2 regions of the Rhizobium aouanii genome follow, and region 1 is predicted to be linked to the other one. Evidence: predicted binding sites of a transcription regulator. Region 1 holds the regulator's gene; the other holds the start of a gene.
The links. Region 1 encodes LexA, which represses DNA repair genes until DNA is damaged. Its sites were predicted from a motif close to TGTTCNNNNTGTGTTCNG; they were not measured.
Positions count from the first base shown of each region.

Region 1 (4,421 bases):
GTCGATGCGCAGGCAGCTCCCCAGGCTGCAAGATCGACGGCGGAAGCGCTGCTCGAAGGGCTCTACCGGTTGCGCAGCGGCATTGGCGACCGCATAAGGTCAATCCTGCCCGGCGACACCGGCGCTTTTGCCGCTGCTCTGGTGACGGACGAGCGGCGGGCCATTTCGGATGCGACGACGGAGGCGCTGCGCCAGTCCGGTCTGGCTCATATCATCGCCATCTCCGGTCTCAACATGGCGCTATCGGCCGGCATCTTCTTCGTCGGCTTCCGGATGCTGCTCAGCCTCTTTCCCGGCATCGTTGAGGCCTACCCGACGAAGAAGATCGCTGCCGCCGGCGCGCTCATCGCCGTCACCGCCTATTTCCTGATCTCGGGCTTTGCGGTCTCTGCCGAGCGCGCTTTCATCATGATGGCCATCATGTTGATTGCGGTCTTCTTCGACCGGCCGTCGATCAGCCTGCGCAATGTCGCTCTCTCCGCACTCGTCATCATCGTCATTTCGCCGTCCGAGGTTTTGGGTCCGAGCTTCCAGATGTCTTTTGCCGCGACATTGGCGCTGGTCTCGGGTTATCAGCTGTGGAAGGACCGGCGCGTCCGCGAAAACGCCTTCCTGAAGCTGCCGATCATCAGGCCTTTCGTTACGATTGCAGGCTTCTTCGGCGGCGTCTTCCTGACCTCGCTGATCGGCGGTTTTTCCACCGCGCTGTTTTCGATCGAGCATTTTCATCGCCTGACCGCCTACGGCCTGCCGGCAAACCTCGCGACAATGCCGATCATCTCCTTCATCGTCATGCCGGCCGGCCTGCTGGCGATGCTGCTCATGCCTTTCGGTCTGGATGTTTTGCCCTGGAAGGTCGTCGGATTCGGCCTCGATCTGGTGATCGCGGTGGCAAAGACGGTGTCCGGCTGGGATGGTAATATCGACGTCGGCCGCTTGCCAGCCTGGTATTTCGCTGTCGCAGTGGCAGGCTTTCTGCTGCTGACGCTGCTCCGCACCCGCTTGCGCCATGTCGGCACATCGATCATCGCGGTTTCAACGCTCATCCTGTTGCTTCTGCCGGTTCCCCGGCCGCCGGATCTGGTGATTTCGGAGGATGGCAGTCTCGTTGCAATCGTCGAGGCGGCGGCAATGGCTTCCAACCGTGAAAGACCGCCGGATTTCATCTTCGATCAGTGGCAGAGAGCGCTGGTCCTGCCGAGGCATGATCCGCCGAAGATGCTGGATGGTCCTGCTCTCCCAACGCAGGGAGAAGATCGCCGCGTCAGGCTTTCCCGCGATCAGCAGAACGAAGCAAGGACCGCGATGCGGTCGGCCGCAGCGGGCGGTGACGCAAACCGCTTTTCCTGCGTCAAGAAGGCCTGGTGCACATCAAGGCTTGGCAATGGTCAGGTGGTAACCGTCATCGACAACGCCGCCTACCTCGGCCCGGCATGCGACGCGGCCGATATCGTCGTGACGTCGGTCCGCTTTCGCTTCAACAGCTGCCGCTCAGGCGCGACGCTCTTCACCGGTGAAACGCTGCGCAGAACCGGTTCTATCGAGTTGCGCTTCACGGACGCTGGCCTCGAGGTCGCAACGGCATTCGATGCATTGTCGCGGCCATGGATGCGCCATCGCGCCTATGACTGGCGCAGCAATAGTTTTACCGAATCGGGCCTGGCCAATGTCAGTGATAGCGGCGAATGAGACCGACAAGTTTGCCCTGAACCTTGACACGGTCCGGCCCGAAGATCCGGGTCTCGTAAGCCGGATTGGCGGCCTCCAGTGCGATCGAGGCGCCCTTGCGGCGGAAGCGCTTGAGTGTCGCTTCTTCGTCGTCGACCAGAGCAACGACGATGTCGCCAGGACTTGCGGTGCTGCCGTTGCGGATTATCACGGTGTCGCCGTCGAAGATGCCGGCGTCGATCATCGAATCGCCCTTGACCTCGAGCGCATAATGTTCACCGGAGCCGAGCATGTCGGCCGGAACGACGATGTCGTGGGTATTGTTCTGGATCGCTGAAATCGGCACACCGGCAGCGATTCGGCCCATGACCGGCACGGAGACCGAGTTGCCGTTGTCGGCGACGGGCTTCGCGGGAGCAGGAGTGGCGACCGGCTGCGGTTTGCCGAGGCTGCCCTCGATGACGCTCGGCGAAAATCCGCGCCGGGGCTGAATGCTGGGGCTGTAGGCCTCCGGAAGCTTGATGACCTCGAGCGCGCGGGCGCGGTTCGGTAGGCGGCGAATGAAGCCTCGCTCCTCGAGCGCTGTAATCAAGCGATGAATCCCGGACTTGGAGGCGAGGTCCAGAGCATCTTTCATTTCGTCGAAAGATGGCGGAACGCCGGATTCCTTCATGCGCTCATGAATGAAAAGGAGAAGCTCCTGTTGTTTGCGCGTGAGCATCGACGTTGTGACCTCGTGATTGAAACAAATCCAGAACAGACACTATATGTTCCATATGTGTTCCGCAAGTAGCTAAATTTCCGTAAAACTTGGTGCCAACTCGTTGAGATTTTTATTTTCTTTCGCCGGATTGGGACACATCTCTTGCATTGAGGGGCGCGCCGTCGCACATCTCTTGCCGTTTGAGGGAGGGATAATCATGAGCGAGCATTCCGCCAAACCGCACCCGCTGGATCATGTCGTGCTGCCGGTCGTCAATATCGATCTGGCGCGCGAGAGGCTCGGCAAGCTCGGCTTCACCGTTGCCGCCGATGCGCGCCATCCCTTTGGAACGGAAAACGCCTGCGTCTTTTTTGCCGACAAGACCTATCTGGAGCCGCTCGGGATTGCGAGCGTCGAGGAGAGCGAGGCATCGGTGCGGCAAGGCAATGTCTTCACTGCCCGCAACCAGGCCTTCCGTTTCCGCTGTGGCGAGGAGGGGCTTTCGGGGCTGGCGTTCGGCAGCAAGGATGCCGGCATCGATCATCAGGATTTCGTCGGCGCCGGATCGAGCGCCGGCGAGATGCTGCAGTTCACCCGGCCGATGACGATGCCGGACGGTTCCGAGACGATTGCGGGCTTCAAGCTGGCTTTCGCCGGCGACCTGCGCGCGCCTGATCTCCTGCTTTTCACCGTCGAGCGCATCAATCCGCTACCGGCCGACCGGGCCGCGCTGGAGACGCATGCCAATGGTGTCACCGGCATAGTCGAGATCGCGCTTTGCGCACCTGATGCTGCCGCATTCGCTGCGTTCGTCAGCCTTGCCGTGGCGCAATCGGCAGTCGAGAAAACCGGTTTCGGCGTCACTATCGCGGCATCGAATGCGATAATCAGCCTGATGACGCCAGAAGGGCTGGAGGCCTATTTCGACATCGCCGGCTCATTCGCAGATCGCGGCCTGCGCGGCCGGGCAATCCTCTTTGCTGTCGCCGATCTTGCCGTGACAGAAGCGCATTTGGCTGCTAACGGGGTGACATACACGCGCAAGAACAATCGCATTCTGGTGAAGCCCGCGCCCGGGCAGGGCACGCTCTTCGCCTTCGAGGAAACACGATGAGCACTGATACGAATTCCGAGGTCAGGATTGGCGAAGGCCAAGGCCAGGTCACCTTTTCCAATACCGGCCGCCTGTCGCTGATTGCGGGGCCGTGCCAGATGGAGAGCCGCGACCACGCCTTCATGGTTGCCGGCATGCTGAAAGAGCTTTGCGCAAAGCTCGACATCGGCCTCGTCTACAAGAGCTCCTTCGACAAGGCTAACCGCACCTCGCTGTCGGCCGAGCGCGGTATCGGGATCGAAAAGGGTCTGGAGGTCTTTGCCGACCTCAAGAAGGAATTCGGTTTTCCCGTCCTGACCGACGTTCATACCGCCGAGCAATGCGCCGAGGTGGCAAGGGTCGTCGACGTCCTGCAGATTCCGGCCTTCCTCTGCCGCCAGACCGACCTTCTCATCGCCGCCGCCAAGACCGGCCGCGTCGTCAATGTCAAGAAGGGCCAGTTCCTCGCTCCCTGGGATATGAAGAACGTTCTGAAGAAGCTCAATGCCAGTGGCAATCCGAACGTGCTGCTGTGCGAGCGCGGCGCCTCATTCGGCTACAATACGCTGGTCTCCGACATGCGTTCGCTGCCGATCATGGCGGCGATGGGCGCGCCCGTTATTTTCGATGCAACCCATTCCGTGGCGCAGCCGGGCGGGCAGGGCGAATCCTCCGGCGGGCAGCGGGAATTCGTGGAAACCCTGGCGCGCGCAGCGGTGGCTACCGGTATCGCCGGTGTCTTCGTCGAAACCCATCAGGACCCCGACAATGCCCCTTCCGACGGCCCGAACATGGTCTATCTCAAGGACATGCCGCGGCTTCTCGAAAAGCTGCTTGCCTTCGATGCGGTCGCCAAGGCTTGACGTTCAACAGCCTGACATGATCGTGCTATAGGCCGGGAACGCTGGTTCGAAGGCTGGAAATTGCAGCATTGTAATTTGCACGCCTTCGACTAAG
Region 1 is NZ_JBAMYD010000003.1:232,774-237,194, forward strand. Features, by position in the region: gene V8P77_RS06975 (ComEC/Rec2 family competence protein) at 1-1,689, shown strand, start outside; gene lexA (transcriptional repressor LexA) at 1,670-2,389, opposite strand; gene V8P77_RS06985 (VOC family protein) at 2,589-3,485, shown strand; gene kdsA (3-deoxy-8-phosphooctulonate synthase) at 3,482-4,327, shown strand.

Region 2 (4,421 bases), on a different contig from region 1:
TCGGCGCAGATGACGTGCCGCCCGAAAGGCAACGATGCGCTGCGCGCAAACTTCGACGCCTGGGCGGAGACATCGCTCAGCGCCGATTTTCCCACCTGACCACCAAAAACCCTCAGCCGCATCGCCAGGCGAGCGGCGTACAATGGAGCTTGAAATGTCTGATATCAAAGGAAAAGTCATTGCTATTACCGGCGCCAGCAGCGGCATCGGAGAGGCCGCGGCAAAGGTGCTGGCTGCCGCAGGCGCCCATATCGTGATCGGCGCCCGCCGCACCGAGCGCCTGGAGCAACTCGCCGGCGAAATCGCCGCAACGGGCGGGACGGTGCGCCTGCGACAGCTTGACGTCACCGATCGTTCCCAGGTGGAGGCCTTTGCAGGCTTTGCCCGCTCCGAATTCGGCCGGCTGGATGTCATCGTCAACAATGCCGGCGTCATGCCGCTGTCGCCGCTCGACGCCCTCAAGGTCGACGAATGGGACCGGATGATCGATGTCAATATCAAGGGCGTTCTCTACGGCATCGCGGCAGCGCTGCCTATCATGAAGGCGCAGGGATCCGGGCAGATCATCAACCTGTCTTCGATCGGCGGCCACAGCGTCTCGCCGACGGCCGCCGTCTATTGCGCGACGAAATTTGCGGTGCGGGCGATCTCGGACGGATTGCGGCAGGAGACCGATCGTATCCGGGTGACCGTCATCTCTCCAGGCACGACGACATCGGAACTGGCCGACACCATCACCGATCCAACCGCGCGCGATGCCATGAAGGCCTTCAGGGCGATCACGATCAGCCCCGAGGCCATCGCCAATTCGATCCTCTACGCCGTCAGCCAGCCTGATGACGTCGATGTCAGCGAGATCATCATCCGGCCGACAGCCAGCCCCTATTGATCCGCTGAGATTGCTGCCAAAGCAATTCCAGCAAAAGTGCAGAACGGTTTTTCCAGGCAAAGCGCGAAGCGATTTTGCCGGGAATTGCGGAAAACGAAAGACCTCCGCCGCCTAAAAACCCAGCGACTGCTGGGCAGGCGGCGGCGGGGCGAGGTTGACGCCTTCGAGCTCCAGCATGCGGGCCTTCGATGACGAACCGCCGGGCGCGGAGAAGCCGCCGATCTTGCCGCCGGCTGCAAGCACCCGGTGGCACGGAATGATCAGAGCCACCGGGTTCTTCGCCATCGCCTGGCCGACGTCGCGGGCGGCTTCCGGCCCGACGCCGAGCTCCTTGGCCAGCGCACCGTAGGTGGTGGTGCGGCCCCAGCCGACGCGCCTTGCCGCCGCATAAATATCCCGGAAGAAGGTATCCTGGCCGGCAAGATCGAGTTCGACGCCGGAAAAATCCGTCTCTTCGCCGTGAAAGTAGCGTCTCACGGCGGCGACCGTCTCCAGCACAGCAGGCGTCGGCGCGCCGGCTTCTGCATCCGGCAGGCGGCGCAGCAGGAGCCGTTCGGTGGCCTCTGCTGACTTGGTCGGCAGCTGGAAGCGGGTGATGCCGGCGTCGCTCCAGGCGATGCCGCAGAAACCGCCCGCGGTTTCGAAGATGAGATAGTGGTGCGTTGTCTCAGCCATGACACAGCCTCCGCGTTTTCGATAACCCTCAAAATCGTATGGGACGGCCGCTGTTTCAACCCGTTTCTTGCGCGCGCCGGACTTACAGCAGGTTTCGCGATGCGCCCCCCCACAGTCGGTCGAACCTTCCCTTCACCAAGCCCGGGGCGATGGTTTGGATGAGTTCGGCGCCGAACATATGGGAAATTATGTTCTCTTTCTGTTCTTGATATCCCGCTCATTCGGAGTATCCTGCGTCGCATTTTGGAAACGATGGGGTGGGTCGTGACGACCTGAAATTCTATGAACCAGATGCTCCTCGACTTCGGAGACGACCAAAATGGTCGCGGACGGCCGGGCAAAGATCACGACGTTGAACACCGACTTTTCTTCGCCCTCTGTCCTCCTGACGCCATCGAGCAGCAGGCGGCGTCGATCGCCCATGACTATCGTCGAGCCTTCTCTCTTTCCGGCGAGCCGCGGCTGACGACATTGCATGTGACGATCATCTGGGTCGGTGACTATGCGAGGCTGCCGGAGGATGTGGTCTTCGCGGCGCTACAAGCCGGTGCTACAGTCGAGAGTGCCCCGATCGCAATGAGCTTCGATCGGATCATGCGATTCCCGCAGGCCCGAGTGCTTGTGATTTGCGGCGAAGGCGGACGGAAACCGCTCACCCGACTGCGCGTCCAACTCGGCGTCAGCATGCACAATGCCGGATTTCCGCACAATATCGGCGGCAATTTCAAGCCGCACATGACACTGCTCTACGACCGCAAAGCCGTACCCACGGCGACCCTCGACACGCCGGTTTCATGGACGGCATCCGAATTCCTGCTCGTCCACAGTCTTCTCGGAAAAACCGAACATCGGATCATCGATCGCTGGCCGTTGCTCGGTTGAGGCAGGCTGATGCCCTTGGTCGCGGCTTGCGTTTGCCCAGCTTCTGCGCATAAAGCTCGTTCAGGTGTTGCACACGGGAAGCGAAATCAGCATGGACGTTTCAGAGATCATCATCCCTGGAGATACGCCGGGAACGGAGTGGCGGCTGCCGGTGCTGCGTTTTAAAGGCCACGATCCGAAGGCGCCGAAGATCTATATCCAGGCGGCACTGCATGCCGGCGAGCTGCCGGGAACGGTGCTGCTGCATTTCCTCTGCGAGCGGCTGCGGCAGGCGGAAGACCAAGGCGGGATCGCCGGCGACATCACCATCGTGCCGCAGGCCAATCCGATCGGTGCGGCGCAATCGCATTTCGGCGAGCTGCAGGGCCGTTTTGACCTGGGCTCACGCACCAATTTCAACCGGGATTTTCCGCTGATCTCGATTGTGGATCGCGCCGCGCTGATCGAAGATCTCGATGATTACCCGGCTACGGACAGGTTGAAGCGGCAGCTGCTGCATATGGCGCTTGGCGCCGATCTCGTGCTCGATCTGCATTGCGACGATGAATCCCTGCAATATGCCTATATCGACGAGGCCTTCTGGCCGGAAGCGGCCGATCTTGCCGCTGCACTCGAGATGGAGGCGGTGCTGCTTTCGGATGGCGAAAGCTCGGCCTTCGAGGAGGCCGTCGGCTTTGCATGGAAATATGAAGTGCCCGGCGAGCGCCGACCCCGGCTGCCCGGCAAACTCTCCGTCACCGTCGAGCTGCGCGGCAAACGCGACGTCGATCCGGTGCTGGCGAAAAAGGATGCGGACGGGCTCTGGTACTTCCTCGCGGCACGCGGGATCGTTGGCGATGGGAAGCCCGCGGCAACGGTATTTTCCGGTCCGGCCGTGCCGCTCGACAATGTCGAGATCATCCGCACGCCAGAAGGCGGAGCCGTGCTCTTTCATCGCGACATCGGCGAGTGGGTTGCCGAGGGCGCCCGCCTAGTGACGATCGTCACCCTGCCCGGGCAGCCGGGCGGCAGCATCGAGCTCACCGCGCCGCAGGACGGGCTGATCCTCACCCGAACCTCCGACCGGCTGGTGCGGCGGCGCGGCGACCTGATGAAGATCGCCTGCGACGAACCCAGTAAGGCTTCGCGCAAGGCCGGCACGTTGGAGAATTGAGCCGGGACGGCTTTGCCGGCGGCGATCGCGGCTGAAATGCCAATCAATCCGGAGCTGTCACAGTGCACGTCGATGCGCTCGTAGATAAAAGGTCGCACGGCGTTTGCGCCGGCCTTCGCGCATGTTATCTCGCGCCATCACAGGGAGATCGATCGGGCATGGCCGTCACCATCTATGGCATCAAGAATTGCGACACGATGAAGAAGGCCCGCAGCTGGCTGGAAGAACATAGCGTCGCCTATGAGTTTCACGATTACAAGGCGCTCGGTATCGACCGCGCCCATCTCGAAGCCTGGATCGACCAGGCCGGCCTCGATACCGTGCTCAACCGCGCCGGCACCACCTTCCGCAAACTGCCCGATGCCGAGCGCGAGAACCTCAACCGGGAGAAGGCGATCCAGCTGATGCTCGAGCAGCCGTCGATGATCAAGCGGCCAGTCCTGGAGGCGAAGGGGAAATTGCTGATCGGCTTCAAGCCGGAGATTTACGCTGGTGCATTCGGCGGCTGACAGGCGGCCCGCTGCGCTCACGAGGAAAGAGATGTCCAAGACCACGCGCGCGACACAGCTTCTTTCGCAAGCAGGCGTCGCCTTCACCGTTCATGCCTATGACTACGACCCCAACGCCGAGCGCGTCGGGCTGCAGGCGGCCGAAGCGCTCGGCGAGGCGCCGCATCGGGTGCTGAAGACGCTGATGGCGGAGGTGGACGGCAAACCGGTCTGCGTCGTCGTGCCGTCGGATCGTGAAGTCAGCATGAAGAAGCTTGCCAGCGCCTTTCACGGTAAATCGGCCAATATGATGAAGCCTGCCGATGCCGAGCGG
Region 2 is NZ_JBAMYD010000011.1:242,487-246,907, reverse strand. Features, by position in the region: gene V8P77_RS20685 (Atu4866 domain-containing protein) at 1-13, shown strand, start outside; gene V8P77_RS20680 (SDR family oxidoreductase) at 155-889, shown strand; gene V8P77_RS20675 (methylated-DNA--[protein]-cysteine S-methyltransferase) at 1,001-1,564, opposite strand; gene V8P77_RS20670 (2'-5' RNA ligase family protein) at 1,847-2,446, shown strand; gene V8P77_RS20665 (M14 family metallopeptidase) at 2,538-3,599, shown strand; gene V8P77_RS20660 (ArsC family reductase) at 3,758-4,108, shown strand; gene ybaK (Cys-tRNA(Pro) deacylase) at 4,140-4,421, shown strand, end outside.
Region 2: the regulator LexA is predicted to act here: its motif matches at 1,754-1,771, upstream of V8P77_RS20670 (2'-5' RNA ligase family protein).